4 regions of the Salicola sp. Rm-C-2C1-2 genome follow, and region 1 is predicted to be linked to each of the others. Evidence: predicted binding sites of a transcription regulator. Region 1 holds the regulator's gene; each other region holds the start of a gene.

Region 1 (7,299 bases):
CTGTGTGGAACTCCGGCAGCCAGCGGTCCAGGAAACCCTTGATATCATCGAGCAGGGCGGTGGTGCCGGGCTGGCCTGTCAGGTAGTCGCGGATAGGCGCGTCCAGTCCCGTGTAGCCGCGCAGGGACTCGTCCCAGAAGGGGTTGGGCAGGCAGCGCACATCGAAGACAAAGTCCGAGTCGATGGGAACTCCGTGCTTGTACCCGAAGGATTGAATGAGCAGCGCCATCTGCTGTTCATCACGGCCAACGACGCGCTCACGAACCATGTCGCGCAGCTCGTACATGGAGCGCTCAGTGGTGTCGATATGCAGGTCGGCCAGCCGAGCAATTGGCTCCAGCAGGGCTTTTTCATCCTGTATGGCCTCGGAAAGGGAGCGGGCTGAGGTGCTCAGGGGATGTTTACGCCGCGTTTGATGGAAGCGCTTCAGCAGGATGCTGTCCGCCGCATCCAGGTAGATGATCTCAACCCTCAGTTCCGGGTGCTGGAGCTGACAGTAGAGATTTTCGAAATCAGCAATATCTGCGGAGAGGTTACGCGCGTCAATGCTGACCGCGATGTCGCGCTGCTGCTCGCCGGATTCAAGCGCCTTGCGCGTTAGCGGCTGAAGCAGCCCGATGGGCAGGTTGTCGATGCAGTAATAGCCAAGATCCTCCAGAACATGCAGGGCGGTGCTTTTGCCGGAGCCTGAGCGCCCGCTCACGATGGTTACTTTCACAGGCCGATCTCCCGGTGACTGGATGGGTCGCCGTTACTGGGATGCCTTTTCGCTGGCGACAATCAGGTCGTACAGCTCGCCCGAGTCCTGACACTGGCGCAAGCGCCGGCACAAGCTACGGTCATTGAACTTCTCCGCCAGCTGGCTGAGCAGCTCCAGGTGCTCGCTGGTGGCGTTCTGCGGCACCAGCAGCACAAAAAGGATGTCCACCGGCTCACTGTCGATAGCATCGAAGTTGATGGGGGCATCCAGCGTCACTAGGGCGCCCACCACGCGCTTGCAGTCTTCCAGCCGGCAATGCGGAATGGCAATGCCCTGTCCGATACCGGTGCTGCCGAGACGCTCCCGTGCTACCAGGTTATTGAAAATCTGGTTCTCTTCAAGCTCCGGATAGTGCTGGGCCACTCTTTCGGCAATGGTCTCGAGGATGCGTTTCTTGCTCGTCCCCGGAACGCCGCAGAGGGCCAGTTCCGGGGCGAGGATGGACTCAATGGACAGTGATGAATGGACCATGGACACCGCTTGGGATCAGCGGGTGGCGGCACCGTGCTGGCGTTCCACCTGCTTTTCCTTGTGTTTGAGAATTTGCCGGTCGAGCTTGTCCACAAGCTGATCGATCGCCGCGTACATATCGTCGTGCTGGGCCTTGGCGTTGATGTCACCACCGGTTACGTGGAGCGTGGCCTCGGCGGTCTGTCGTTGTTTGACCACCGACAGCGTCACCTGTGTGTTGCTGATCTGGTCTGTATGCCGTTCAAGTTTTTCCATCTTGCTGTGGACATAGTCCTTGAGGGCTTCTGTCAGCTCGATGTGGTGACCTGAGATGTTGAGTTGCATAATCCGCTCCTGTTTCCGGTTCGGCCCTGGCCACCGGAAGGTGGCCATCATACAGGCGTAATGCCCTCTAGACGAGACGTTTGCGCTCGTTCGAAGGCGGTATGTGCATCGCCTCGCGGTATTTGGCTACCGTCCGGCGTGCCACATTAATGCCCTGGTCACTGAGTATAGTCGCTATGCGGTTATCGCTCAGTGGTTTGCGGCTTTCCTCTTCGTTAATGAGCTTGCGGATCATGGCGCGGATGGCGGTGGACGAGCATTCGCCGCCTTCGTCCGTGCTCACATGGCTGGAAAAGAAATACTTCAGTTCGTAAATGCCCCTGGGGGTATGCATGTATTTCTGGGTCGTCACGCGGGAGATGGTGGACTCATGCATGTCCACAGCCTGGGCGATTTCGGAGAGGATCAGCGGTTGCATCGCTTCCTCGCCTTCTTCAAAGAACCTTTGCTGATGATCGACGATCTGGGAGGCTACTTTCAACAGGGTTTCATTACGGCTCTGAAGACTCTTGATGAACCACTTGGCCTCCTGAAGCTGATCACGCAGGTAGGTGTTGTCCTTGCTGCTATCGGACTGGCGGATGAGCGAGGCATAGAGGCTGTTCACCTGTAGACGCGGGGCAATCTCCGGGTTAAGTTCGATTTTCCAACGCCCCTGTTGGCGGGAAACGATGACATCCGGCACCACGTATTCCGTCTCGTCCTCGCCAATGGCATCGCCCGGGCGGGGGGTCAGGCTCTGGATCAGGCCCAGGACTTCCTTGAGCTGGGCCTCGCTGAGCCGGCTGCGGCGCATGAGCTGGCGGTAATCGCGGCTGCCGAGCAGCTGGATGTAGTGGCTGATCACCAGGCGCGCCTGCTTGAGCCAGGGGGTGTCCGCTGGCAGTTGATTGAGCTGGATCAGCAGACAGTCGCGCAGATCCTTTGCTGCCACTCCGGGCGGGTCGAAATGCTGTAGCCGGTGCAGGACCGCTTCGACCTCATCCATCTCCAGCGGGTCGTCGTCATCAGAAGCACTGAGCCCCTGGTGGATCTCCTCCAGGCTCTGGGTCAGATAACCTGCGTCGTCAATGGCGTCCACAAGCGCATGGGCGATGACCCGGTCGCGCTCGGACATGGGCGTCAGGTTGAGTTGCCAGAGCAGGTGATCCTGCAGGGTTTCGCCGCGGCTGTTGCGGCTTTCGAAGTCGGTTTCGCCGCCTTCATCCTCGGGGCGCGAGGCGGCTGGCGTGGCGGGTGCGGTCTGATAGACATCGTCCCAGGCCGTGTCGACGGGCAGGCTATCCGGGATTTCGCTGTTGTCCTGCCAGTTTTCGTTATCCCAGCTTTCGGCTTCGCCGCTGCTGGCATCGCCGGCCTCATCCGAGTTGCGCGACTCCGAGCCCTCTTCATTGTCGCCGTTACTGCTGTCGGTGTTGTCGGTGGCTTCAGCGCTGCCATCGGCCTCCGTCTCGGCTTCCTCGGCAGTTTCGAGCATGGGGTTGGATTCCAGCTGCTGCTGGATTTCCTGCTGCAGATCGAGTGTGGAGAGCTGGAGTAACCGTATTGCCTGCTGCAGCTGGGGCGTCATGGTGAGCTGTTGGCCCATCTTCAGCTGCAGGGACGCTTTCATGACCATCGACTGCTTTCCCGTTCCCGATTGTCCAGCATTAACAAAGCCTCATCGGTCCCCGGGAGGACCGGCAGGGATTTTGCTTACGTCTTTTCAATCGAGTGTACAGGCGAATCGGGCAGGGCGACAACGGTTGCAGAGCGAACGCATTACAGGCGGAATTCGTTGCCCAGATAGACTTCCTTGACCTGTTGGTTGGCGAGGATGTCCTCGGCGGTGCCCGAGGCGATAATGTGACCCTCGCTTACGATATAGGCGGTTTCGCAAATGTCGAGCGTCTCGCGCACGTTATGGTCGGTAATCAGTACGCCGATGCCGCGGTCGCGCACCTGGCGTACAATCTGTTTGATCTCGCTGACGGAGATCGGGTCCACACCGGCGAAGGGTTCATCGAGCAGGATGAAAGCCGGCTCCACGGCCAGCGCCCGGGCAATCTCGGCGCGTCGGCGCTCGCCACCGGACAGACTCATGCCCAGGCTGTTGCGGATGTGGCTGATGTGGAAATCCCGCAGCAGCGATTCCATGCGCTCCACGCGTTGCGCTTTCGTAAGCTCCTTGCGGGTCTGCAGGATCGCCATCAGGTTTTCCGCCACGGTCAGCCGACGGAACACCGAGGCTTCCTGCGGAAGATAGCCGACGCCGGCGCGTGCGCGCCCATGCATGGGCAGATGGGTGATGTCGCGCTCGTGGATGCGGATACGGCCCCGGTCATGGGGGACCAGGCCCACGATCATGTAGAAACAGGTGGTCTTGCCGGCGCCATTGGGTCCAAGCAGTCCTGCGATCTGACCGCTCTGGATGCTGAGGGAGACGTCCATCACCACCGGGTGGCGGCGATAGCTCTTGGCCAGATTCAGGGCTTCCAATGTCGCCATGGTGTCTTCAGTCGCTGCTGCTGTTGTTGTTGCCGCTGTTGCGGCCGGGCTGGATGGTCATTTCAACGCGGTCGCTGTCATCATCCGACGCGCTGGAGGCGGTGACCACGCGCTCGGCTACATCGTATACGATCCGGTTACCCTGGAAGGTATCCCCCCTTTGTCGGATCAGGGCTTTGTGCTCGAAAGTGATGCGTTCTGCAGCGGCCCGGTAGATAATGGTCTCGCCTTCGGCGTAGATGGCCGGGCCCTGCGGGCTTTCCGGCTGCTCATAGGTGGCGGGCTCGCCAGTCGCCTTCATGCGGTTGAGGCTCTGGCCGTCACCCCGGTGAAGCACAACCCTTTCTGCTGTAAGAACGGCTTTCCCCTGGGTTACCCGGACACTGCCAGTGTAGGTGGCAGTCCCCTTCTGGTCGTCCAGTCGGGCATTGTCGGATTCCACTTTGATGGGATTGTTGGAATCCAGATTGAAAGCGTACACAGGCAGGGCCGTGGCTACCATGAGAAAGCCTGCGATTAATGGCCAGTATTGCCGGGCGCGTACCGTTCTGCTCATGAGCAGGCTGCCTCCCCTGTGGATCAGCGGTTGAAGTACCGGCTGCGGACGTCATTCTCTAGGCTGACCGCACGGTCGTCGATCCAGCCTGTCATGCCCACTGCATGAGTCAGGCTGTTGCGGTCGATCAGCGTCACTGGTGCGTCAGTCTGCACAATCCGCTGGTTGTTATCCAGCGTCATACGTTCACTGAGGATGAGAACATCGCCGCTTTTGGTGCGGCTGTGGCGGGCCCGGACGTCTCTCTTAAGCGTCAGCTTGGCGGCATCGCGCTGATACAGACCGGCCCGGGCGCGTACGTACCAGGGGGCACCACCATTGCGGGCCATCAACATGGCGCGGGGATGTTCCATGGTTACCCGGTTTTCTGCCTGGAACTGCTCGGCGCGGCGCGTCTGGATGCGGGATTTGAGCTTTCCTCTGGTATCGAAAGAACGGAACGTCGCGTTGATCACGAAACCATCCGGTTTTTCGGGTCCTCGCAGATCCGTGGCAGTCGTATCGCGGATCGGGTCATCCTCCTGAAAGATCAGCAGAGCAAAACCCAGCAGAACAGCGCCGACAATGCCCCATAAGGCAATGGAACGGTCGCGGATCCAGGATGGCACCAGGTGGATCAGGTTTGTCATGGTGAACGATACCCATCGATCAGCTGCGCCAGAGCACCACGGCACTCGAGCAGCCATTCAGAGACCTCCCGTATGGCTCCCAGGCCCCCCGGTGTGGTGGTGCACCAATCCGCTGACGCACGTACCGCCGTGCAGCCATTGGGGACGCTGATCCCAACGCCCGCTGTTTCGATGGCAGCCAGATCCGGCAGGTCATCGCCCACATAGGCCATTGCCTCAACCGGGACCGATGTGCGCTCGGCGAGCTCTCGCAGGGCGGTCAGTTTGTCCGTTCGCCCCTGAATCAGGTAGTCAATATCAAGATTGCGGGCGCGGTTTTCCGTCAGTGGTGAGCTGCGCCCCGTAATGAAGGCGGTAATGATGCCCTGCTTCTGGAGAAGGCGCAGGCCCTGGCCGTCGAGGATGCTGAACGCCTTGAGTTCATCGCCGCTGGCGGCGAAGTAGAGGCTGCCGTCGGTGAGAACCCCATCCACATCCATCGCCAGAAGCCGGACCGCCGCACCGCGCTCACTCAGGGGTGTCGCCATAACCGGATCTCCTAGACCACACCCGCGCGAAGCAGGTCGTGCATATTCAGGGCGCCCACCAATTGCTGGCTGTCACCGGTCACGAGCAGGCCGTTGATCTTGCTGTCCTCCATAACCTTGAGGGCTTCGGCTGCCAGGATGTTGTCGCCTACAGTCCGGCAGTGGCTGGTCATGACATCGCCGATGGGTGTGGCATGGATGTCCACGCCCTGGTCCAGGGTCCGGCGCAGGTCACCGTCGGTAAAGATACCGATAACCCGCTCACTGTCATCCACCACCGCAGTCATGCCCAGTCCCTTGCGGGAAACCTCCAGCAGTGCTTCGCCGAGGGGGGTTTGCCGCGTTACGCGGGGCAGGGCATCGCCGGTATGCATCAGATCCGAAACCTTCAGCAACAGGCGCCGTCCAAGTGTGCCGCCCGGATGGTAGAAGGCGAAATCCTCGGCCCCGAAACCGCGCGCCTCGAGCAGAGCTACTGCCAGCGCATCACCCATCACAAGTGTGACCGTGGTGGATGAGGTGGGGGCCAGGTTCATCGGGCACGCTTCCTGTGTTATCGCAATATTCAGGTTGGCGTGGGCCTGGCGGGCGAGCTGGGAGTCGGTCTTGCCGGTCATGCTGATCAGTGAGGCGCCCTTACGTTTGATCAGTGGCAGTATAGTTACCAACTCGCCAGTACTGCCGGAATTGGAGATGGCGATTACGACGTCTTCACCGGTGATCATGCCCAGATCGCCGTGGCTGGCTTCCCCCGGGTGTACGAAGAATGCAGGGGTGCCGGTGCTGGCCAGGGTAGCGGCGATCTTGGTACCGATGTGGCCGGACTTACCCATGCCGGTAACCACCACCCGGCCAGTGCACTGAAGGATCAGTTCGCAGGCCCGGCTGAACTGGTCATCAATGCGGGGCAGGAGTGCATCGATGGCGTCACGCTCGAGAGTGATGGTGCGTCGTGCCGATTCCGTAAGTGCGTCCGAAGGCGCCATGGTTCTCCTCAGAGTGCTGACAGTGTTGCTGCTGGTACCGGTGCGTCACCCATGACGAGCAGCGCCACATAGCCAATATAGAATGCCAGAAGTATACCACCTCCGACCCGCTTCAGCCGCCCCTGGCGATGATAGACGATGGCGAGGCCGGCGAGCAGCAGCGTGACTGCTACCATGGCACCGTAGTCGCGGGTGATGGCGTCGCCGTTGAGCGGTATGCCAGCCACCAGCGCGGGAACCGCAAGTACCAGCAGAAGATTGAACAGATTGGAGCCAATGAGATTGCCCATAACCATGTCGTGGCGCCCTTTGCGCGCACTGGCAATGCTGGCGGCAAGTTCCGGCAGGCTGGTCCCGAGGGCGACCACTGTTAGCCCTACTACAAGCTCGCTTACTCCCAGTGCCAGAGCGAGCTCCACTGCGCCCCAGACCAGCAGCCGCGAGCTTCCGAGCAGCAGGATAAGCCCTCCCATGATCTGTAATACCAGTACGCCGGTGGCGCGATTCCCGTGGGGCTCCGGTATTTCCTCGGTCAGCATGTTAGCTGCCTGGCCGTAAC
Region 2 (7,299 bases), on a different contig from region 1:
GTTGGAAGCCTCGTCCAGCATCTTCTGCTCCTGACGCTCATCCTCACGAGCCTCACGCTGGCGGCAGGTTTCAATGTAGCGGGCCATACCCTCGCGCCGCTCACGCGCCTGCTGCCACTGCTGCCGGGCCTGCTCCATCGTCTCCCTGTGACGATCGACCTGCTGTTGCTGCTGACCGATGGCCGCCACCAGCTGGCTGATGAACTGCTGACCGGCCTGTAGCCTTGCCGCGGAGGTGGTTCCCGAGGCCTCATCGCGGATCTGCTGCTGGTACTCGCCATGATAGCGTTCCAGCTCTTCAAGCCGCTGTTGCTGCTCCGCCAGCGCCTGCTGGGTCGCCTGGAAGCGCTCCCTGGCCGCCTGTTCCTTACGGTCCTCAATCTCGAGAACCACCTGCAGTCGCTGCGAACGCCGCTTCATGAATCACCCATTACTGTGAGCCTGTTTGCGCATTGGCCTTATCCGTACTCTGCCCGGAGCCGGCCTCCTGGCCACCCACAATAGCCTCAAGCGCCGTTGCAGCTTCCTCACACCCCGCCCTTTCATTAAGCCCCTGCTGAAGAAACTGACGCATTTCCGGCATCTTGTCGATAGCCAGATCCGTTTCCGGATCCGTGCCCTTCTGGTAAGCACCAACACTGATGAGATCCCGCGACTGCTGATAGCGTGAATACAGTTGCTTGAACCGCTGCGCCTGGCGTATATGGGCCTCGGAGACCACATGCGGCATAACCCGGCTTACAGAGCTTTCCACATCAATGGCCGGGTAGTGACCTTCCTCGGCCAACTCACGTGAAAGAACCATGTGACCATCGAGTATGGCGCGGGCCGCATCCGCGATGGGGTCCTGCTGGTCATCGCCCTCGGTCAGCACTGTGTAGAAGGCGGTAATCGAACCACCGTCGCGTTCACCATTACCCGCCCGCTCCACCAGCTGCGGAATGCGCGCGAAAACCGACGGTGGATACCCTTTGGTGGCGGGCGGCTCACCCACAGCCAGAGCGATTTCACGCTGAGCCTGAGCATAGCGGGTGAGCGAGTCCATCAGAAGCAGCACCTTATGGCCTTGATCGCGGAAATGCTCAGCAATACGGGTCGTCAGCATGGCGGCGCGCAGACGCATCAGAGGAGAGTCGTCCGCCGGGGCGGCGACCACCACAGAGCGGGCAATACCTTCTTCCCCAAGAATTTCCTCAATGAATTCCTTAACCTCGCGGCCCCGCTCACCAATGAGCCCCACCACGATGATGTCGGCCTCGGTGAAACGAGTCATCATACCCAGCAGCACCGACTTACCCACGCCACTGCCGGCAAAAAGACCCAGGCGCTGACCCTCGCCCACGGTGAGCAGCCCGTTGATGGCGCGAATACCCACGTCCATACGTCGCCGTATGGGCGTGCGCTTGAGGGGGTTGATAATGGTACCGGTAAAGGGGACATAACGAGTGGTCTCCAGTGGCCCCCGGCCATCCAGAGGCTCACCGGCGCCGTCCACAACCCGGCCCAGAAGGCCCTCACCTACCGGCACCCGGCTGGCGCTCTCCATAGGCGTAACCAGAGCACCCGGGCGCAGGCCGCTGATGGCGGTCAGCGGCATCAGGTAGAGATGGTCATGCTCAAAGCCGACCACTTCGGCCTCCACCTCGGTGTCGTCCTCAGCCTGGATCAGACAGCGGTCGCCGACTTCCATGGGGCACCCCACACATTCCAGAGTCAGCCCCACCATGCGCGTAAGTCGGCCACTGAGCTCCGGGCCGCTGGCTTCAGGAAGCGCCTGCGCAAACCGCCCCAGCCGCTCAGAGAGCGCCATTGTCGTCACCGTTACCGGCTTCAGGCCCGTCGTCAGACTCCAGTACATCCCGGTGATAGTCGCTCATTTCACCCATCACCGCGCCCAGCTCACTGCGCTCGCCCTCGTCACTATCACTGAGCCGGGTTTCAAGCATTCGTTGCACCTGTTTCTGGAAACGTTTCTCCACCGTGTAATCCACGAGACTGCGGCTGCTTCCTACCGTGCAGCCCCCAGGGAGAATGTGCTCATCCGGTACCACCGTGGCATTGCCGGCCACACCCTCAACCGCCTGGCGCACCATTTCCGCATCATCCGGGTGCACCCGGATGCGCATGTCAGTGTCACTGTCCGGCAGGCTCTGGATAGCCTGTCGCACAATACTGGCGACCTGGGAACTGTCGAACTGGAGTTCCCGGTGGATCACGGAGCGGCTAAGGGCCATGACCAGATTCAGAAGCGCTGCTTCGGCCGCCTCTTCTTCCTGCCGGATGGGGCGAACCAGCGCGTCCATGATCTGCTGCAGCCGTTGTTCCTGTTGGCGCACCCGTTCGTGCCCCTCCTCATGGCCCTGCTGCTCCCCGGCCTCTCGCCCTGCGGCATGACCCTCGTCGTAGCCAACCCGGTAGCCTTCACGGGCACCCTGATCCATGCCTTCGGTTTTGCCGGATTCGAACCCGGCGTTGTAGCCCTCATCGCGCGCCTCATTGTGGATGGCTTCCAGCTGTTCCGCAGTCAGCGGCTGGACGTCTTTCTGCTCGACTTCTTCCACGCCCGCCCGCCGCTGCCCGTTTTCGTCGAGAAGCGGCATTTCCCAGCGCTCATAGGCCGTGAGATCGCCGGAAGGAATCCGGTCGCGATGCGAGTGGCGGGTCATCTAGAGCATTTCCTCGCCAGAACCGCCCAGCACGATGTCGCCACTTTCGGCCATGCGCCGGGCAATCGTGATGATTTCTTTCTGGGCCGATTCCACTTCGGAAACCTTAACCGGCCCCTTGGCCTCCAGGTCGTCTTTCAGCAGCTCACCGGCACGCTTGGACATATTCTTGAAGATCTTTTCCTTGACCTCCTCCTCTGCTCCCTTTAGAGCCACCACCAGCACGTCCGACGAAACCTCACGCAGCAACGCCTGGATGCCACGGTCGTCGACGTCCTTGAGGTTGTCGAAAACGAACATCAGATCCTCGATTTCGCTGCCAAGATCGGGATCCATGTCTTTGACCGAATCCATCAGCTGACCTTCCACGCTGCGGTCCATGTAGTTCATGATATCAGCTGCGCGCTGGATGCCGCCGATACGGCTGGCCTGGCCGCCGGTACCGCCGGAGAACTGTTTCTCAAGGATGTGATTGAGCTCCTGCAGTGCCTGCGGCTGGATCGACTCAAGCGAAGCCACCCGCATCATGACGTCAAGGCGCACCTTGTCATCCAGTGACCCCAGAATCTCGGCGGATTGATCCGGATCCAGATAGGAGATCACAATCGCCTGGATCTGAGGATGCTCATAGCGGATGATGTCCGCCACCGCTCGGGGCTCCATCCACTTAAGCGTGTCCAGCCCCGTGGTATTGCCCCCGATCAGAATCCGGTCAATCAGGCTTCCAGCTTTCTCTTCACCCAGCGCATTGGTAAGCACCGAACGAATATAATCATCAGCACCCACGCCAAGCCCGGTCTGGCCGCCCACGGCTTCAAAGAACTCCCCTACCACGTATTCAACATCGTTTTTGGGAACGTCCTGAAGCTGGGACATCGCCATCCCCACGCGCTGCACCTCTTTCGGGCCCATGTGCTTGAGGATCTGGGCGGCATCCTCCTCACCCAGGGTCATCAGCAGAATGGCTGCCTGCTCAATCCGCCCCAGCTTGCGCGAAGGCTCGGCGCGACTGCCTGCATTGTCTTCGTCACTCATCCGCGTTCACCCACTGACGGACCACCTGCGCCACCCTTGCGGGATCTTCCGCAATCAGGCCTTTAACGGCGTTCAGCTCCTTATCATAGCTTTCACCAGTATCCGGCAAAAGCCGATCATCGTCACTGCCCATGGCTGAGCGGATCGATTCACTGCCTTCAATATCGTCGAGACCACCAAGCCCTTCAAGGTCCGACTCACCACCACCGCCGCCACTACTTTCGCCACTTCCTCCAGCGGAGGCAAGCGTTCTGAGTGTGGGCCGAACCAGCAGAAGCGCCAGTGCGATAATCACGATACCGGCAATCACCGGGCGGATGCTGTCCTGGAACCAGGGCTGCTGGTAGAACGGAACCGGTTCAATCTCAGGCTCTTTCTGCTCCGCAAAGCCTGTGTTGACTACAGTTACGCTATCGCCCCGGGCCGCCGAGAAGCCTACAGCATCACGGATCAAACGGGTCAGGCGCTCAAGCTCCGCCTGGGGCCATTCGACACTGGTTGTCTCACCGGTGTCCGGGTTGGTGCGTTTAAGGTCATCCACAGCCACCGCCACGCTCAACCGGTTGACCGAGCCCGGCTCCTGGCGCGTGAAACTGAGCAACCGATCCACTTCATAGTTGCGGGTAGCAGAAGTACGGGAACTCCGAGATCCGCCCCCCTCTTCACCGCCACCATCACCGGCCTGTTCCGGGGCCTCAGCTTCGCCCGGCGGCTGATTGGATAACGCGCCCGGAATGCCACCCGCACCGCCCTGACTGTTAACTTCCTCCACCGTCTTTTCGCTGCGCAAGGCCTGCTGCTCGGGATTGAAGATCTCCTCGGCCTGCTGGACAGCCTTGAAATCCATATCCACCGAGACTTCCGCGTTGAAACGCTCACGTCCCATGATGGGCGCCAGGATGCCGGCAACACGGTCCTTGAGCCGATCCTCCACACGTTGCTGCATCTGGAACTTCTGCGCCATTCGCTGGGCGTCTTCGTTGTTCACATTGGCGGAAAGGTGGTTACCCTGCTGATCCACAACCGTGACATCGTCCCGGCTCATCTGGGGCACGCTGCCGGCCACCAGATTGATCACGGAGCGCACTTGCCCCTCTCCCATACGACGTCCGGAGCCCAGGTCCACCATCACGGATGCGGACGGATTGCGGTTGTCACTGACAAAGACCGAATCTTCGGGAATGGCCAGGTGCACACGCGAATTGCGCACCGAGCCCATGGCCTGGACCGTCTTTGCCAGCTCGCCTTCCAGGCTGCGATGGAACCGAGCCTTCTCCATGAACTGGGAGGTACCCAGACCCTGATCCTGCATGATGATATCGAACCCCATGCCCTGATCCTGAGTTACGCCTTCCCGGGCCAGGGCAAGACGCGCGTCATGGATGTCGTCGGAGGCTACCAGAAGGGCTCCGCTACGGTGCTCAATGCGGTAATCAACACCGGTGCTGTCCAGCACACGGGTCAATTCGGCGGGATCATACTCACTCATGTCCCCGACCAACGCTTTGTAATCCGAGCCCTGGGCCCAGAGCACCAACGCCACGGCGAGTGCCACACTGGCGGCCAGCCCGACGATCAGCCCCACCTGGCGCAGCAGCGTCACGCTATTGGCACCCAGCCGGAAGGTGGTATAGCCGCCCGTGCCGCTCTCGTTACCCTGCTCACCACCGCTAGCCGGCGGGTTGGTCTGTTGCGTTTCAGCCGGTACGTTCGCCATTGTGCGCTCCTGTCACCACACGCCGCCAGCAGGCGGAGCCCCCGTTAAACCGAATCAGATCGGCATGTTCATGATCTTCTCGTAGGCCTTGACCACACGATTGCGTACCTGGGTGGTGGCCTCAAAGGCCACTGAGGCCTTTTCGCTTTCCACCATTACGCGGGTGATGTCAACCTCCGGGTCACCCTGGGTGTAACGGGTCTTGAGATCCGATGATGTCTGCTGGAGCTCGTTAACCTGATTAACCGCCCCCTGCAGCGTGTCCATGAAACTGGGGCCCTCACCCTCCTGGACTTCACCCGGCTTCTGACCCGGCTGCATCTGCTCCGGACGCAGTTGATCGGGCTGCACCTGCTGGCGCTCCTGCATCTGTTCACGCAGCGCGCGAATATCAGTCAACACGGAGTTTACATCAGCTCGTTCCACCATTGTCTTCCTCCCGGTGCTCTGGCGTCCGCCATGGGCAGCTTCATCTGGGGAACCGGGAAGCAAACTCCAGGCCAGGAATAATTTTTCTAATAATTACAAACAACTGCGTGCCTATCAGGAAAGGATTTGATGACAGGGGGCAGAATTAACGGGTGGGTCGACGTGATTTTGACACAAAAAACCCGGGCCAGATGCCCGGGCAGGCACGAGGACAGGGCGTCAGACGGACGCCAGCTCTTGTTCAGGATTAATGCCGTAGTCACGCATCTGCGCAAGCTTATACCGCAGCGTTCGGGGGCTGATGCCGAGGCGTTCCGCGGCCTGTTTGCGCCGTCCACGCTCATCACGCAGCGTCTGCAGTATGATCCGGAACTCACGCTGGCGCAGGTCATCTCCCAGAGACGCGTCCTGGGCATCATCCTCTTGCGCTGAATCCTCTTCCGGTGCGCCCTCATCCGCGCGCGCCACCGCTTCGATGCCGCTATCATTCGACTGCTCTGGCCCGGGCTCCTGCCGGGGTGCACGTGGCGGCGGTGCAGCACCGGTCATGCTCTGGTCCAGGCTAAGATCCCGGTCGGTAATAACCTGTCCCTGCTGCAGGATCAGGGCCCGCTGGATGGCGTTATCAAGCTCCCGCACATTGCCCGGCCAGTCGTACTCGTAAATAACCCCGCGAGCGCTGGGATCCAGCGTCACCCCGGTCATGTGCATCTGGCGGGCGTGCTTTTCGAGCAAGTGTTCAGCCAGCGGCAGGATGTCGTCGCGGCGCTCGCGCAGCGGCAGCCACTGCAACGGGAACACACCCAACCGGTAGTACAGATCTTCACGGAAGCGGCCCGCAGCAACGTTCTGCTGGAGATCCCGGTTGGTGGTGGCGATCACCCGCACGTCCAGCTGGATGCTGCGGCGCCCCCCAACCCGCTCCACTTCGCGCTCCTGCAACACCCGCAGGAGCTTGGCCTGAAGACCAATCTCCATCTCCGAGATCTCATCCAGAAGCAGTGTGCCACCATTAGCCTGCTCGAACTTACCCGGCGAGGCCTGATGGGCGCCGGTGAAGGCGCCTTTTTCATGACCGAACAGAATCGCCTCCAGCATGTTCTCCGGAATCGCGGCGCAGTTGATGGCCACAAAGGGTTGGGAAGCGCGATTCGACTCGTCGTGGATATAGCGGGCAAGCACCTCCTTGCCTGTGCCGCTTTCGCCACAGATAAGCACAGTGGAATCCGTGGCGGCAACCTTACGGGCAAGCTGGAACATCCGCCTGCTGGCGGCGTCCTCGGCAATCGCCCGCTTGGCACTACCGGAGGCGGGGCCACCGAGCACCCGCGCCACAATATCCGTAAGCACCTGTGGCTCAAAGGGCTTGGCAAGATAGTCCACCGCGCCGGCCTGCATGGCGGAAACCGCCTGCTCAATCCGGCCATACGCGGTCATCAGCAGCACCGGTAC
Region 3 (7,299 bases), on a different contig from region 1:
TGGTCCGGGCCCAGTTCCGAGGCATCCTGAAGACCAGCAGCTCCGATGAGGTTCCCCAGGGCCTGCACCGTATTCCGGTGATAGTGAAACACGCGCTCGCTCTTGAGCGGCACGTCCAGCTTGCTGCCTCGCTGGGGGTCCTGGGTGGCTACGCCGCTGGGGCAGCGGCCGGTGTGGCAGTTCAGCGCCTGAATGCAGCCAAGCGCGAACATGTAGCCACGGCCGGCATTGCACCAGTCCGCGCCCAGCGCCAGAGTCTTGGCCAGATGGAAGCCGGAAGTGATCTTGCCAGCGGAACCCACCGCAATCGCATCCCGCAGGTTGGTTCCCACAAGCGTGTTGTGGACCATTAGAAGGGCGTCCAGCATCGGCATGCCCAACCGGTTGATGAACTCCAGCGGTGCCGCGCCGGTGCCACCCTCGCCACCATCGACCATGATGAAATCCGGATGCCGTCCGGTCTCCAGCATGGCTTTCACTATGGCGAACCATTCCCAGGGATGGCCAATCGCCAGCTTGAAGCCTACCGGTTTGCCACCCGACAGTTCCCGCAGCCGATCCAGGAATTCGAGCAGTTCGATGGGCGTGTTGAAGGCCGAGTGGCTGGGAGGCGAAACCACATCTTCGCCGGCGGTTACCCCGCGGGCCTCGGCGATTTCCTGGGTCACCTTGGCACCGGGCAGTATGCCGCCATGGCCTGGCTTGGCGCCCTGGGAGAGTTTCACCTCAATCATCTTCACTGCGTCCCGCGTGGCGTTCTCAACGAACCGTGTCTCACTGAAACGCCCCTGTTCGTCCCGGCACCCGAAATAGCCCGAGCCGATTTCCCATACCAGGTCGCCACCGCCTTCCAGATGATAGCGGGAGATCGAGCCTTCCCCCGTATCGTGGTAGAAACCACCGCGGGCGGCACCATGGTTCAGCGCCCGGATGGCGTTGGCGGACAGCGAGCCGAAGCTCATGGCGGATATATTGAAGATGCTGGTGCTGTAGGGCTGGGCGCAGCGGCTGCCAATCGTGATGCGGAAGTCCGTGTGCGAGTGATCGACGGGGGTCAGCGAGTGGTTGATCCATTCGTAGCCCGGATGATCCATGTCCAGAAGACTGCCGAAGGGGCGCTTGTCCAGAGTGTTCTTGGCACGCTGGTAGACGATGCGACGCTGTTCCCTGCTGAAAGGGCGTCCTTCGGTGTCCGAGAAGATGAAATACTGGCGGATCTCGGGGCCAATGGACTCAAGGAAGTAGCGGAAGTGCGCCAGAACCGGATAGTTTCGACTGACGGTATGCCTTGGCTGAAGCAGATCCCAGGTTCCCAGTGCGCTAAGAGCGAGCGCGGGAAGCGCGATGGCCAGCCACCAAACGGACAGGGTGGTGAGTGCTAGCGCGATGCAGCTTGCCAGGATGCAGGTCACGTAGGCGCCGTAGCGCACTGGGATCCAGGTTTGAGTTGTCATGTGGTCGTCACCCTTTATTGTTTGATGACGTCAGAGACGCCAGACGAGTGAGACAATACCAAAAGACAGAGGGTCCTTGTTGGTCGCATCCTGCGATGTTGTGGTTCGCAGCGAGACCGAAAAATGGACATCCTGCGTGTGCCAGCTGGCGCCAATACCCGCGTGGCCGACCACGGGTGCCTGATCGTACTGGTAGCGACCGGAGCGCTCCTCAAGGTAGGAATAGGGAACCCATTCGCCAAGGGCACCGACAAATACCGACCAACCAGGTCCTGGCGCATCCAGAATGCCTGGCATGCCCATTGACGAGGACAGACTCGCGTAGTCCGAGATGAAATTATCCGGCAGATTGGTGCCAAAGCGCCAGCCCATCCCGAATTGGACGTTGGAGACGAAATTGCTGGCTCGAGCGCCCGCCAGCCAGTTGACATCGTGTTGAAGGTCGTCCGTCGTACCAGAGCTGAAAAGCTGGCGGGCATGTTGAGCCTGAATCCCGCCAACCCAGTCTGTTCCGAGCTGGTTATCCCAGCCTTTGGGGTCAGTACTCCCCGTGACACCATGAACCCATTTCTGTGCTTCTTCTGCCAGTGAATCCGGTCCGACCACGCCCGCCATCACGCCATAACCGGTGATGCTGCGGTCGTTCCAGCTCCAGAGAGTGGCGCCGCCGGAAAGATAGCCGGTGTAGGGGATATCATTGTACTGGGGTTGACGGGCCTCAATATCCTGGGGGGTGATCATCAGCTGGCGCAGCGACCAGGCCAGGGCGTGGTTATTCCCTGTGGCGCCAATGCCAGGGAGGGGCGTAAGCAACTCCCGGGCGTGGGCGCTTGAACACGTGGTGCAGTTGCGTTTTTTTTCAGCCGCCTTTCCCAGATAGGAAAGCCTGAGGCCATTGGTGTAGCCCCTGTCCTGGCCGGTCATCAGATCATTATCCCACGAAAGACTGAGTGTACCGGCCGTAATCGGCCCGCTCAGCAGGGAAGCAAGAAGAAAAAGGGTAATCCTGAACGGTGGTCGCTTGGTTACTGTGCGCATGCTAACTGTATACGGGTTGTTAACTGAAGGCCTATTCTAGGCAGGCCATGTTCCCGTTGGACTCAGTGATTGCCGCAAAGGTTTGTTAAAGGAGGTGTTGTGACGTTTCACATTGATCTTGCCCCATTGATCTCTCTGGGTGCAGGTATCGGTATTCTAATTTTTCCCAAGCTGCTTAATTACATTGTGGCAGGCTATCTGATCACCATGGGGGTTCTCGGCCTGGTGGGACACGGTTTCTGAATTGATTGCCTCACCAGGCCGAGCGGTCAAGTCAAAGACCTTTCATTCAACGGTGATGGTGATGGTTTCGGATTTTACCGGAGGCGTGTGGGGTGTATGCGTTTCATCTCCGAGCAGCAGCGTCAGCTCGTGTTCGCCGGACTCAAGATCCAGTGTGGTCTGGGTCTGGCCACCGCCGAAGTGCCGGTGCTGGTCGTCGGAAGGAATGGGCTCATCCATTGCGGGCATCTCTTCCACATCCACCAGCAGGTGGTGGTGGCCGGTGTTCTCCCGGTCGACCCCGGCGGGCGCCACACCCATGCCCTCAATGCCGAAGCGCACCGTTACGGGGGAGCTGACTGTCTCACCGTCCTGTGGGGAAATGAAGTAGGCGGAAGCATCTTCCGGCGCCTCGCTGGCCATCGCGGCGGTTGTGCCCAGTGCCAGTGTGAGGCCGGTCAGTGTTCGGGTCAGTGCTTTCATGCTGTAACTCCCTGTGTGGGTGGGAATACCAGCATAAAAAGCCGGGACGGGTGGCGGCAAGCCACCACGTCCCGGCTGGGAGGGTTATTACCGGATGGTCATTCAGTGCAGGGTTTCGCCCCGATCAGGAAAAGCTCTTCTTCGGCTGGGTGCGGACGTGTGTGGTGTAAAGCACCAGGCCCACCAGCGTCAGGCCGCCCACGAGGTTGCCCAGAACGGTGGGAATCTCGTTCCACATGATGTACTGATAGAGAGTGAATTCACCGCCCATCATCAGACCGATCGGAAAAAGGAACATGTTCACGACGGAGTGCTCGAAGCCCAGATAGAAGAAGATGATGATGGGCATCCACATGGCCATGATCTTGCCGGAAACATGGGTTGAGATGCTGGCCCCGACAACGCCCATCGACACCATCCAGTTACAGAACATCCCGCGGAGGAACAGGACGATCCAGCCGGCAATACCGGCTTCCTGGTAACCCACGGTCCGGCTTTCGCCAACGGCCATGATCTTCTGGCCGACTTCATTGATGGCTTCGGAGCCACCCATGGAGAAGTTGAGGTAGCCGAAAACCGCGATGAAGAGCGCGCCGCCTAGGTTACCGAGTGCTACAAGACCCCAGTTCTTGAGCATGCGTGGGAAGGTGACACCGGGTCGCTTGTCCAACAGGGCCATGGGCACGAGCGTGAATACCCCCGTAAGCAGGTCGTAGCCCATGAGATAGAGCATGCAGAAGCCCACCGGGAACAGCAGGGCGCCCACCAGGAACGAGCCGGTCTGTACCGCGATGGTGATGGTGAAAATCACCGCCAGCGCCAGCGTTGCCCCCGCCATAAAGGCCCGGATGAGGGTGTCCCGGGTGCCCATGTGGACCTTGGCTTCGCCCGCGTCCACCAGCTTGGTGACGAACTCGTTGGGTTGAAGATAGGACATCGTATTTCTCCTTCAGAAAGTTAAGGTTCGGTCGTCAGAAACTGGCATCAATCCAGAGCCAGGCTTTGTCGGTGTCGGCGGTCTGCCTGTTGCCCTCCTCGCTCTGATGGAACGCAGCCTTGGCGCCGACTGTGTAGGTGCTGTTCGGGGACCAGGTAGCGACCAGCCCGGTTTCCGAGCCATAGTCGTCACTGCCTTCATCGCTCTCGAACCGATGGTGGACCGCCTTGAGCGAAACACCGTTGATGGCCGTGGCCACCGACACGTAGGTGTCCCGCAGTCCGGGATCCGGAGTGGCGAGGAACTGATCGGCCCAGCCGTTCATGGCGTGGAGCGTGGCCAACGGTGTCTGGAACGCGACGTTGCCTTCATCCGAGCCGAGCAGCTCCTGCCCGACTTTCGCGGTCACGCCACTGGAGCGCGCACCGGCCTCGATGCGGTAGTAGTCCGTATCAAAGCTGTCCGGATTGTCGTCGTAATCGGACTGGCGGGCGACTTCCAGCGTATAGAGGGCCGTCAGATCGTCGGTGAGCCCGCTTTCACCACTGAACCGCAGGCCATGGCTGCGCGTTGAGTCGCCAGGTGCGTTCTCGTAGGACAACAGATAGGTGTAGGCCGTGAGCGAGCCGGCGGCGAGGCCGTCGTAGCGCGCGTTGAGCACCCCTGTGTCCATGGGGGCATTCCCGTTGGCGCTGGCATCGGAGAAGATGCGGTTGGCGTTATACAGGTAGCCCCCGGTCAGGGTGGTATCCGGGAGGGACTCATTGACGGCGGTGAAACCGTCAAAAGTCTGCTCATTCTGGCGCCAGCCCACGGTGCCGATGAACCGGTGGTTGTCCAGAAAGAAGCGCTGGCGACCATAGGTCATCCGCGTATCCGCCAGCCCCTCATAGCGTACCCAGGCCTGGTTGATTTCGGTCTCCGCCGGATCGGCAACAACAGGCCGGTCCGAGACGCCATTAATGGTGCTGTTATAGGTCTCGCCACCGAGCCGTGTCACATGCTCAGCCTCAAGAAACCCCATGAAGCCGCCGACCTCGCCGGTCCGGTAGCCCAGGCGGGTTCTCAGCGTGGAGGCGCCCGCGTCTTCGTCGAAGCCGCTCTGGTCCACGAGCTCATAGCGATAGCGTGTGTCCAGATTGGCTTCGCCGTTGCTGAGCGCCTCCGTGACCGGATCCGCGGCCAGTGCTGGCGGTGTCACCAGTGTCAGGGCCAGCCCCAGGGCCGGGATCGGATAATGACCATGTCTGTTGATGGATAGGTCGGTGTGCAGCATAGTTAGCCCTCGATTAGCGAATGGATACTGATCCGGAGCCGGTCAGCTCCGGAACCTGTTCCGGTGGTTACCGCGCCACCATCACTTACCACCGCTTGTAGGGGAGGAACTTGCCGTCGAGCGTGATCACAACGCGGTCGCCTTTAGGGTCTTCGACGCGATCCACGAACATCTTGTAATCGATGGCGCTCATGATGCCGTCACCGAATTTCTCGTGGACGATGTCTTTGACGCTCTGACCGTAGATCATGCTTGCCTCATACAGGCGGTAGATCAGCGGATCAGTTGGGACCGCGTTGCCCCACTGCTTGTTGGGGCAAGTCTGCAGCAACTGTGCCACCTCATCGCCAAGCGCAAGCGTCTTGCAGAGGCTTTTGGCCTGATCCTCCAGCATGGTGTTCATGCCGTAGCAGCAGGAGGCGGTCCACACGGGCGACATGCCAATGGACTCGGCCAGCTGCTCCCAGGTGTAGCCTTTCTCGTTCTTGGCCGTGAGGATGGTCGCGGTCATGGTTTCGTGGTTCATCATGGTGCTGCTCCTGTTTCACTGTTGTGCAGATGCGTCTGGTATGCCCCGGAAAAGGGCACCATCAGGATCGCCCGGCAGCGCCTGTGCCGAGGGTTCATGGCCACTATCGCAGTGATCGTGCCAATCTGATTCAGGATCTTAATGTGCTTTATTTTCAGTTATTTAAGTTTTTAAAGATGGCGCAGGAAGGATTACGTTATTTCGTGATTCACGCGAATTCGTAGTTTTGGACTACGGAAAGTCGTAATCCGGCATGGTGTTTGATTGGGGCAAGGGAAACCGTCAACGGAGGCCCCATGAACGCTGTCATCACACCGCAGACGCATCTGGAGTGGATTGAGGCGCTGCCGGAGCCCGGCCTGCTGGTGGATCCGGTGCGCGATACGGTTGAGGCTGCCAACAGTCATCTGGCGCGGATGCTGGGAAGGTCGGTGGAAGAGCTGGTGTCTCTGCGCGTCACCACGCTTTTCGGCGGCCAGATCCCCCAGCTGGTCAGCCTCACCGACGAGGCCATGACCCATGGTGAGGCCTGGAGCCGTGATCTGAGCCTGGTGGCCCGCGATGAGCGGGTTATTGAGCTCGAGATGTCCCTTTCCGTCATGACGCAGGGCCCGGAACCCCGGGTGCTGATCCTGCTGCGCGATCTGGCCCTGCTGCGCGAGCGCCGGGAACGGCACGAGATCAACAGCTACCATCGGGGTGGCCTTCTGCACTGGAAGCGTGTGGAGACCCTGTTCCGGGAAATCGAGCGCGAGAACCAGCTGATCCTGGAGGCGGTAGGTGAGGGCATCTACGGTGTGGACGCCGAGGGCCGGACCACCTTCATCAACTCCGCCGCAGAGCGCATGCTGGGCTGGCACCGGGATGAACTGCTCGGCCGTGTTATGCACACGGCTATCCATCACAGCCACTCGGACGGCACCCCCCACCAGCGTGAGTGCTGCCCCATCTACCGGGCCTTCCGGGATGGCGCCGTCCACCGGGTTAACGACGATTTCTTCTGGCGACAGGACGGCTCCGGCTTCCCGGTGGAATACACCAGCACGCCCATCGTGGACAACGGCCAGCTCGTAGGCGCCGTGGTGGTGTTCCGTGACATCACCGAACGCCGCCGCACCGAGGACAGTCTAAAGGAGGCGCTGGAGGAGGTGGAAATGCTCAAGCACCGCCTGGAGATGGAAAACGCCTATCTCCAGGAGGAGATCAGCGCCGAGCACAACGCGCATGAGATTGTGGGGCGCAGCGAGGCGGTGGCAGCCATGATCCAGCGCATCGATCTGGTCGCACCCACTGGCGCCAATGTGTTGGTTACGGGGGAGTCCGGCACCGGCAAGGAATTGATTGCCAGGGCCATCCACAA
Region 4 (7,299 bases), 390 kb from region 1:
TCGGAATAGAGGCAGTGGCCCTGGGTCAGCCGGAAGGTTTCCTGGGCCTTCATGGTGTCGGGCGCGTTGTAGCGCTCCATGAGTATTTCCGGGTTGAAAATGAGCAGGGCCAGGTTGCCGCCGCCTTCCACGTCCGTCAGGCGCAGGCCGGTGTTGCGGCGCATGCGGAAGGACCAGTGGTGGCCTCCGGGCAGAGTGTAGTCGTAGAGGAGTCGACTCATGAGTGTTCTCCTGTCGGTTGCGGGTTTCGGGTGTCGATGGTCCGGGCGGTGGCATCCACGTCGGCGGTAATGGTGTCCAGTACGCCGGTGTCGTCGCGGCCCACGGCGAGGTCGTAGGTGATGCGGGCGCCGTAGGCTTCCGGCGCCTGCGGGTCGAGGCGTTCCTTGTCGAAGACCCAGAGGCGCGTGCCGAGCGCGAAGCCTTCCTCAATGTCGTGAGTGATCATGAAGACCGTGAGCTGCTGCTCGCGCCACAGGCGGCTGACCAGTTCGTGCATGTCCCGGCGGATGCCTGGGTCCAGGGCGCCGAAGGGCTCGTCCAGCAGCAGGATCCGGGGTTTCTTGATCAGGGCCTGGGCCAGGGCCAGGCGCTGCTGCATGCCGCCGGAGAGTTCGTGGGGGTACTTATCGAGGGCGTGTTCCAGGCCCACCTCTTTCAGCATAGCGATGGCGTAATTCCGGAGCCGGCGCCGGCTGGCCCCAAAGACACGCCCGAGCCAGCGGCTAGCTTCCAACTCGCCGGCGAGCATGACGTTGCCGGTGGCGTCCAGGTGGGGCATAACGGAGTAACGCTGGAAGACGATACCGCGTGTGGCGTCCGGTTCATCCGGAATGGGCGCGCCGTCCAGAAGAAGCTCGCCGCGCGTGGGCGTCTCGGTACCCAGCAGCATCTTGAGGAAGGTGGTCTTGCCGCAGCCGGACGCACCCACCACGGTGACGAACTCGCGGGCCTCGATGCTGGCGTTGAGCCGTTCCAGCACCACATCCTCACCGAATTCCTTCCACAGATTGCGGATTTCGATCATGGCCATGGTTGCGTTCCTTATTGGCCGGTTGCGTGGAACCAGGGATAGCGCCACCTGGACCAGCGGTTGAGCAGGAAGTCGATCACCAGAGCCAGCAGCGTGATCCAGAGGACATAGGGCAGGATCACGTCCATGGAAAGGTAGCGCCGCACCAGGAAGATGCGATAGCCCAGTCCCTCGGTAGCGGCAATGGCCTCGGCGGCGATCAGGAACAGCCAGGCGGTGCCCAGGGCCAGGCGCATGGTGGCCAGAAGCCGGGGCATGATCTGGGGCAGCATCAGGCGGGTGATGGTCTGCCAGGTGTTGGCGCCCAGGGTCTGCATCTTGATGATCTGCTCCTCGGGAATCTCGAGGGTCCGCTGCTGCATGTCCCGGATCATGAAGGGCGTCACGCCGATGATGATCAGCATGACCTTGGCCAGTTCCTCCAGTCCGAACACGATGAACAGAATCGGCAGGATGGCCATTGGCGGCACCAGGGAGATACCCACGACCAAAGGCGAGAGCGTGGCTCGCACATAGGGAATGGCGCCGTTGGCGATACCGAATATCAGGGCCAGCGCGGCGGAAAAACCAATGCCGATACCAAGCCTCTGAAGGCTCGCCAGGGTGTCCTGGAGCAGCAGGTAGTCGCCGGAGCGCTTGCTGGGTTCAAACGCCATGCGTTCGACCGCCTCAGCCATCTGGGTCAGCGAGGGCAGCAGGGGGTCATCCGGGTTCTCCGCCAGGCGCGCCGAGGAGGCGCCGATGTAGATGGCCAGAAGCAGCGCAAACGGCAGCAGGCCCAGAAACCAGCGGGCGTAGCGATTAGGTTGGCGGTTGATCAGTTTCTTCATGGGATCAGCCCGTCAGCGGGGAAACGGGCCGGCTCCGGGGAGCCGGCGTGCGCGTGAGGCGGTGGGTCAGAGCTCCCCGTCCGCGGCCTGCTGCATGTACTTGTCTGTAAAGCGCAGGTTCACATTGCCTTCGTTACCGTAGGTGCCTGAGGGGGTTTCGATACCCACGGCCTTCGCACTGGGGGCACCCTGGCCAAGCAGCCCATGGCGGAAGGAGAACTCGGCCACGCTCTGCATGGTTTCCAGCAGCTGGTCACTGCGTGTGAAATCCACCGCTTCGGAGGGATCATGGAACATGTTGGTCGCCTCCAGCTGGGCCTCGTAGCCCTCAAGATCGGTGCCCGCGGCATTCGCCATATGGGTACGGGCCTCAATGGCCGTTTCGTCATCGCCCTGCATGCGGGCCATGATCTCGTACCAGGCGCCGGTCAGGGCCTTGCCGAACTTGGGGTTCGCTTCCAGGGTTTCCGTGTTGACCACCATCAGGTCCATGATCTCGCCAGGGATCTGGGAGGAATCGAAGACCAGGTTGGCATTGGGCTGTTCCAGCACGGAGCTGAGCTGCGGGTTCCAGGTAACCACGGAACTGACGTCGGGCGTGGCGAAGGCTGAGACAATATCCGCGTCAGCAGTGTTGACGACTTCGATATCACGCTCGGACAGCCCTACGGACTCCAGGCCCCGCGCCAGCAGGTAGTGGGAGACGGACAGTTCGACCAGGTTGACGCGCTTGCCCTCGATCTCGGCCAGGTCATCCTCGTTCTTCATGACGATGCCATCGTTGCCATCGGAGAAGTCGCCCACCAGCAGCGCGGTGGAGTCCACGCCGCCGGATGCCGGGATGGTGAGCGCGTCCATGTTGGTCATGGTACAGCCGTCGAAACGCCCGGAGGTGTACTGGTTGATGGACTCGATGTAGTCGTTGATCTGCACGACGTCGATCTCGATGTCGTACTTGTCCGCCCACTTGTCGACGATGCCCTGGGCATCGCCGTAGTCCCAGGGCATCCAGCCCACGTAGATGGACCAGCAGACACTGAACTCGTCTTTCGCAAGGGCGGTGCCGGGCAGCATGCCGGCGGCGGCAATGAAGGGGAGTGCGGTAAGCAGCTTGGATCGCATGTCGAGCCTCCTGACGGTTTACTGGGAGGAATCAGATGGCTGTCAGCCTGTATCCTCCCGGGCTTTTGTCCCGCCGTGTAACCTTCAGAAGGTCGACCGCTCTCGGACCAGACGCCACGTCGGTGTGGCCGGAACCCTAGCTGTCCATTTCAGATTGTCTTGGAACGGACCGGGCAGCACAGCGCCGCTCAGTCATCTGATTCCTGTCTGTTAGACTGCAACCACAGTGCCACCTATTGAAAAACCTTTAATGACAGTAGCCTGGGGATCTGATGCTGCCGTGGTCGGGAATCGGGTGCGCCATCTTGGTGCAGCCTAGAGGGGTGTGCCCCGGTTGGGGGCAGATTGGGCCTGAAACCTAAGGGCAACCTGGTTCCCGGCGCCGATGCTGTTGCGAGACCTCCCGGATGCGTTCCAGTGAGATGCCCTTGACGGCCTCCTGGCTGGTACGGATATGGGCGGTCATTTTCTCCGCGGCCTCACCGGGATTGTTGGCGATCAGTGCCTGCAGGATCTCGGCGTGTTCCCGGTAAGTGGCATCGATCCGGTCGGGCCGGGTGAAATCAAGTCGGCGGACGATGCGCAATCGGTCCGTTATCCGCTGGTGGATCTGTGTCATTTCGTCGTTGCCGGCTGCCGCCACCAGCTCACAGTGAAAGCTTTCATCAAGGGCGCGCACCGTGCTGCCGAAAGCTCTTTCGGAGGGGGCATCCGGGTTCCAGATGTCGTTGAGCAGCCGCAGCGCGGGCGGCGGCTTATCCAGGCGGCAGATCTTGTGCATCGCGGCCCGCTCAAGGGTGATGCGCAGGTCGTAGAGATCCTCGATCTGCTTGAAATCCAGCTGCCGTATCTGCCAGCCACTGCGGAAGAGCACGTCCACATAGCCTTCGCGTTCCAGCCGGTACAGCGCCTCGCGAACTGGCGTGCGGCTGGCCGAAAGCCGCTGCGCGATGTCGGATTCACTGAATTTGTCACCGGGAATCAGGCGGAACTCAAAGATATCCTCCTTGAGCGCCTGATAGATCCGGTCGGCCATGCTTTCGCGCTGTGTGGGGGCGCCGGATTCCGCCATTGGGGTTAACACCAGCGGTCCGGGTGGGGGTGTATGATCCGCACCGCAATCTCGCCCCGGTTGACCACAAGAGCCTTTGAAAACATGGCGTTACTCCTTTCCTTATCCCTGTTGTTCCCGGAGGGACTGGATATAGGCGCGCCAGCCCCCCAGATGCGTGATGTCCGTGGCTCCCTCGAGCCCCGCTTCCTCACAGATGAAGCTCTTGGCCCAGGTGCCGTCCGCCAGTTCGACGGTGCCGATGCCCAGTGGGTGGGGAATCAATTCCACAAAGGATCCGAAGTGCTCCGTGGGCATTGCCCATACCTCGACGTCCAGGGCGCCGCCGGTGGGGTCCCGTCGCAGCCCGGGTTTGGGCGGGGTGGTGCCGGCCAGGGCATACAGCCGGTAACAGGGGGCGGTTGCTGTGCTTTGCAGCAGCCGTGCACCGCGCCCGGTCAGCTGGTCGTTCAGTGGCATGCCGCTGAGATGGGCGCCCACCACGGTTACCTGGACCGTGCCGCCATCGGGTTCTGGTGGCGTCTCCGGTGGCCGCTCCCGTCCGGTGGCGCCGAGTGGTGTCGGGGTGTGGTTGAGCCATTGCGCGCCCAGTTCCTGAAGATCCCGGTCACGCCAGGCGCCACTGATCAGGGTGATGCCGAAAGGCAGGCCGTCTCCGCGGAACCCGGCCGGTAACGCCAGCGCGCACAGGTCAGCCAGGTTGACGAAGTTGGTGTAGCGGCCAAGGCGGGCGTTCAGGTGCACAGGGTCGGCCTCGACCGCCCTGAGGGAAGGGGTTATGGGCGCGGTCGGCACCAGCAGGGCATCGATGGCCGCCAGCTCCTGGTCCAGGGCATGGCGCAGCTCATGCTGCTGGTAGAGGCCATTGAATGCATCGGTAGCCGTGAACCCCTCCGCCCGGCGGATGATGTTCAGGACTACCGGGTTCATGGCCGCCGCATTCGCCTCCATGAAGGTGCTGATTGCAGCGTGACGCTCCGCGATCCAGGGGCCTTCATACAGGAGTGCGGCCATGGCGTAGAGCGTTGTGAAGTCCCGCTCCACCACCTCAACGCCCAGGGACCGCCACTGGCCCAGGGCCTGCTCCCATGCATCGCGCTGCTGGTCGTCGCTGTACCATTCCGGATCCCTGGGAATGGCCAGGCGTCGTATCGGCCCCGGTGCCCTCAGTGCACAGACGGGGTTGGATCCGTATTCCAGGCGGGAGCAGCCAAAGGGGTCAGTGCTCTCGCCCGCTTCCAGGCAGCTCTGGATTACGCCGGCATCAGCCGTGGTCAGGGCGAAAACCGAGACACAGTCCAGGCTCCGGCATGCCGGTACCACGCCGCGGGTGCTGATGGCACCGCGGGTTGGCTTGAGCCCAACGATGTTGTTCAGTCCCGCCGGTACACGTCCGGACCCGGCAGTGTCCGTGCCCAGGGAAAAGGGGACGGTGCCGCGGGCCACAACTGCGGCGGAGCCTGAACTCGACCCTCCCGCTATGACGGTGTCATCGAAGCTGTTGGGGACGGCGCCCCAGGGAGAGCGTGTGCCGACAAGACCGGTAGCGAACTGGTCGAGGTTGGTCTTGCCGATGAGTACGGCGCCCGCTTCCTTCAATGCCTTGACCGCTTCCGCGTTGCACTCGGGCTGATAGCCGTATTCCGGACAGGCCGCGGTGGTCTCGAAACCGAACGCGTCAATGTTGTCCTTGATCGCAAACGGCACCCCGTAGAGTGGTTGCTCCGGGGAAAGGGTCGCGATCTGGGCGGCCAGCTGTTCCCGGCTCGTCAGGCTGATCCAGGCGGGGTCACGTGGGTCCTCGGCCTCCAGGAGCGCTTCCAGAAGCGCCTGGGGTGACTGGCCATTATGGTACGCCTCCTGCCAGTCCCTGATGGTCCATCCGGTTGTTGAAGCCATGATGAGTCTCTTGGTTGCCAGCTTGTATACAAGTTGGCGTAAGCAAACGGCGTGCCATTCCTTCTGAATCCCCGAAAAAATCCTTATAGCAAAGGCTTGGATTTAATGAGCAGGTCGAAAACACTGCCTAAGAACCAGACGGTGCCCCGATATGGTGAGTTGTGCGACAAGTCGGTGCAGTCACGGGATAGGGAAATAGGCGTCCCATGGATGAGCTCGGGGACGAGCTTGTGTCACAACACCTGACCGTATAGGTATGGCCGCTGAGCCTCCTATGGGGTCAGTACCGCCGCACCGGCGAACCGTCCCTCCCTCAGGTCCTCGAGGGCCTGGTTGGCTTCGCTGAGCGGGTAGGCGTGCACCTCGGTTCGCACCGGGACTCTGGGTGCGACCTCAAGGAAGGCGCGGCCATCCTCGCGGGTGAGGTTGGCGGTTGATTTCAGGCTGCGCTCTTCCCACAGAAGGCCATAGGGAAATGAGGGGATGTCGCTCATGTGGATGCCGCCGCTGACGACGCTGGCGCCGCGGTCTACATTCCTGAGCGCACTGACCATCAGTTCACCCACCGGGGCAAAGACAAGCGCTGCGTCCAGAACGTCCGGTGGATCCTCCGTGCTCGCGCCCGCCCAGACGGCACCAAGATCGCGCGCCAGCTTCTGCGCCTGTTCATCGCCGGGTCGGGTGAATGCGTACACGGACTGGCCGTACCAGCAGGCGATCTGGCACAGGATATGGGCGGCGGCGCCAAAGCCATAGATGCCGAGCCGCTGGATGTTCTCGCCGCCTGCTAGGCGCCATGTGCGGAAGCCGATCAAGCCGGCACAGAGCAGGGGCGCAATATCCAGCGCTTCGGCTTCCGGGGGTAGAGGGTAGCAGTAGGGCGCATAGGCACGGGCGTATTCCGCGTAGCCGCCATCCAGGGTGTAGCCTGTGAACCGGGCGTGTTCGCAGAGGTTTTCCTGGCCGCGGCAGCAGTAACGGCAGGTGCCGTCAGTGTGGCCAAGCCAAGGAACACCAACCCGGTCGCCGACCCGGAGATCGGTAACGTCATTACCGGCAGCAACCACCTTTCCCACAATCTGGTGGCCAGGAATCAGTGGCAGTGAAGGGTCCGTGAGTTCGCCGTCCAGGATGTGGAGATCCGTCCGGCAGACGCCACAGGCCTCCACCCGCAGAAGTACCTGGTCCGTCTCTTCAATCTCCGGAAGGGGCACCTGATGGTGCTGAAGTGCCTGGCCCTGCTGCGCCAGCACCATGGCATTCATGGTGCTCGGGAGGCGATTGTCATGAACCATGCCTTTTTCCTCATTCAGGATGCGTCATACCTATATCCAAAGAGTGCG

The links. The regulator sigma-54, encoded in region 1, starts transcription at its own class of promoters, with help from an activator protein. The targets are predictions, from matches to a motif close to TGGCACNNNNNTTGCTNT.
Region 2: a site for sigma-54 is predicted at 5,904-5,921, ahead of fliE (flagellar hook-basal body complex protein FliE). Genes of this name have one in related genera too.
Region 3: a site for sigma-54 is predicted at 6,045-6,062, ahead of cynS (cyanase). Genes of this name have one in related genera too.
Region 4: a site for sigma-54 is predicted at 3,200-3,217, ahead of AAF659_RS02915 (putative urea ABC transporter substrate-binding protein). Genes of this name have one in related genera too.

What each region holds. Positions count from the first base shown of each region.
Region 1 covers NZ_JBEFNF010000001.1:237,797-245,095, forward strand. Annotated here, with positions in the region: gene rapZ (RNase adapter RapZ) at 1-718, opposite strand, end outside; gene ptsN (PTS IIA-like nitrogen regulatory protein PtsN) at 752-1,231, opposite strand; gene hpf (ribosome hibernation-promoting factor, HPF/YfiA family) at 1,247-1,555, opposite strand; gene AAF659_RS01075 (RNA polymerase factor sigma-54) at 1,623-3,167, opposite strand; gene lptB (LPS export ABC transporter ATP-binding protein) at 3,317-4,042, opposite strand; gene lptA (lipopolysaccharide transport periplasmic protein LptA) at 4,050-4,598, opposite strand; gene lptC (LPS export ABC transporter periplasmic protein LptC) at 4,622-5,227, opposite strand; gene AAF659_RS01095 (KdsC family phosphatase) at 5,224-5,754, opposite strand; gene AAF659_RS01100 (KpsF/GutQ family sugar-phosphate isomerase) at 5,766-6,740, opposite strand; gene AAF659_RS01105 (calcium/sodium antiporter) at 6,749-7,299, opposite strand, start outside.
Region 2 covers NZ_JBEFNF010000010.1:61,341-68,639, forward strand. Annotated here, with positions in the region: gene fliJ (flagellar export protein FliJ) at 1-420, opposite strand, end outside; gene fliI (flagellar protein export ATPase FliI) at 431-1,810, opposite strand; gene AAF659_RS14355 (flagellar assembly protein FliH) at 1,797-2,666, opposite strand; gene fliG (flagellar motor switch protein FliG) at 2,667-3,701, opposite strand; gene fliF (flagellar basal-body MS-ring/collar protein FliF) at 3,694-5,418, opposite strand; gene fliE (flagellar hook-basal body complex protein FliE) at 5,473-5,847, opposite strand; gene AAF659_RS14375 (sigma-54-dependent transcriptional regulator) at 6,067-7,299, opposite strand, start outside.
Region 3 covers NZ_JBEFNF010000011.1:4,077-11,375, forward strand. Annotated here, with positions in the region: gene AAF659_RS14440 (FMN-binding glutamate synthase family protein) at 1-1,454, opposite strand, end outside; gene AAF659_RS14445 (lipid A deacylase LpxR family protein) at 1,485-2,492, opposite strand; gene AAF659_RS14450 (DUF3096 domain-containing protein) at 2,592-2,735, shown strand; gene AAF659_RS14455 (DUF4399 domain-containing protein) at 2,778-3,197, opposite strand; gene AAF659_RS14460 (formate/nitrite transporter family protein) at 3,322-4,134, opposite strand; gene AAF659_RS14465 (alginate export family protein) at 4,169-5,410, opposite strand; gene cynS (cyanase) at 5,496-5,936, opposite strand; gene AAF659_RS14475 (sigma 54-interacting transcriptional regulator) at 6,236-7,299, shown strand, end outside.
Region 4 covers NZ_JBEFNF010000001.1:631,092-638,390, forward strand. Annotated here, with positions in the region: gene AAF659_RS02900 (urea amidolyase associated protein UAAP1) at 1-221, opposite strand, end outside; gene AAF659_RS02905 (ABC transporter ATP-binding protein) at 218-1,033, opposite strand; gene AAF659_RS02910 (ABC transporter permease) at 1,045-1,863, opposite strand; gene AAF659_RS02915 (putative urea ABC transporter substrate-binding protein) at 1,930-2,985, opposite strand; guanidine-I (ykkC/yxkD leader) riboswitch at 3,038-3,136, opposite strand; gene AAF659_RS02920 (GntR family transcriptional regulator) at 3,344-4,057, opposite strand; gene atzF (allophanate hydrolase) at 4,160-5,956, opposite strand; gene AAF659_RS02930 (zinc-dependent alcohol dehydrogenase family protein) at 6,229-7,251, opposite strand.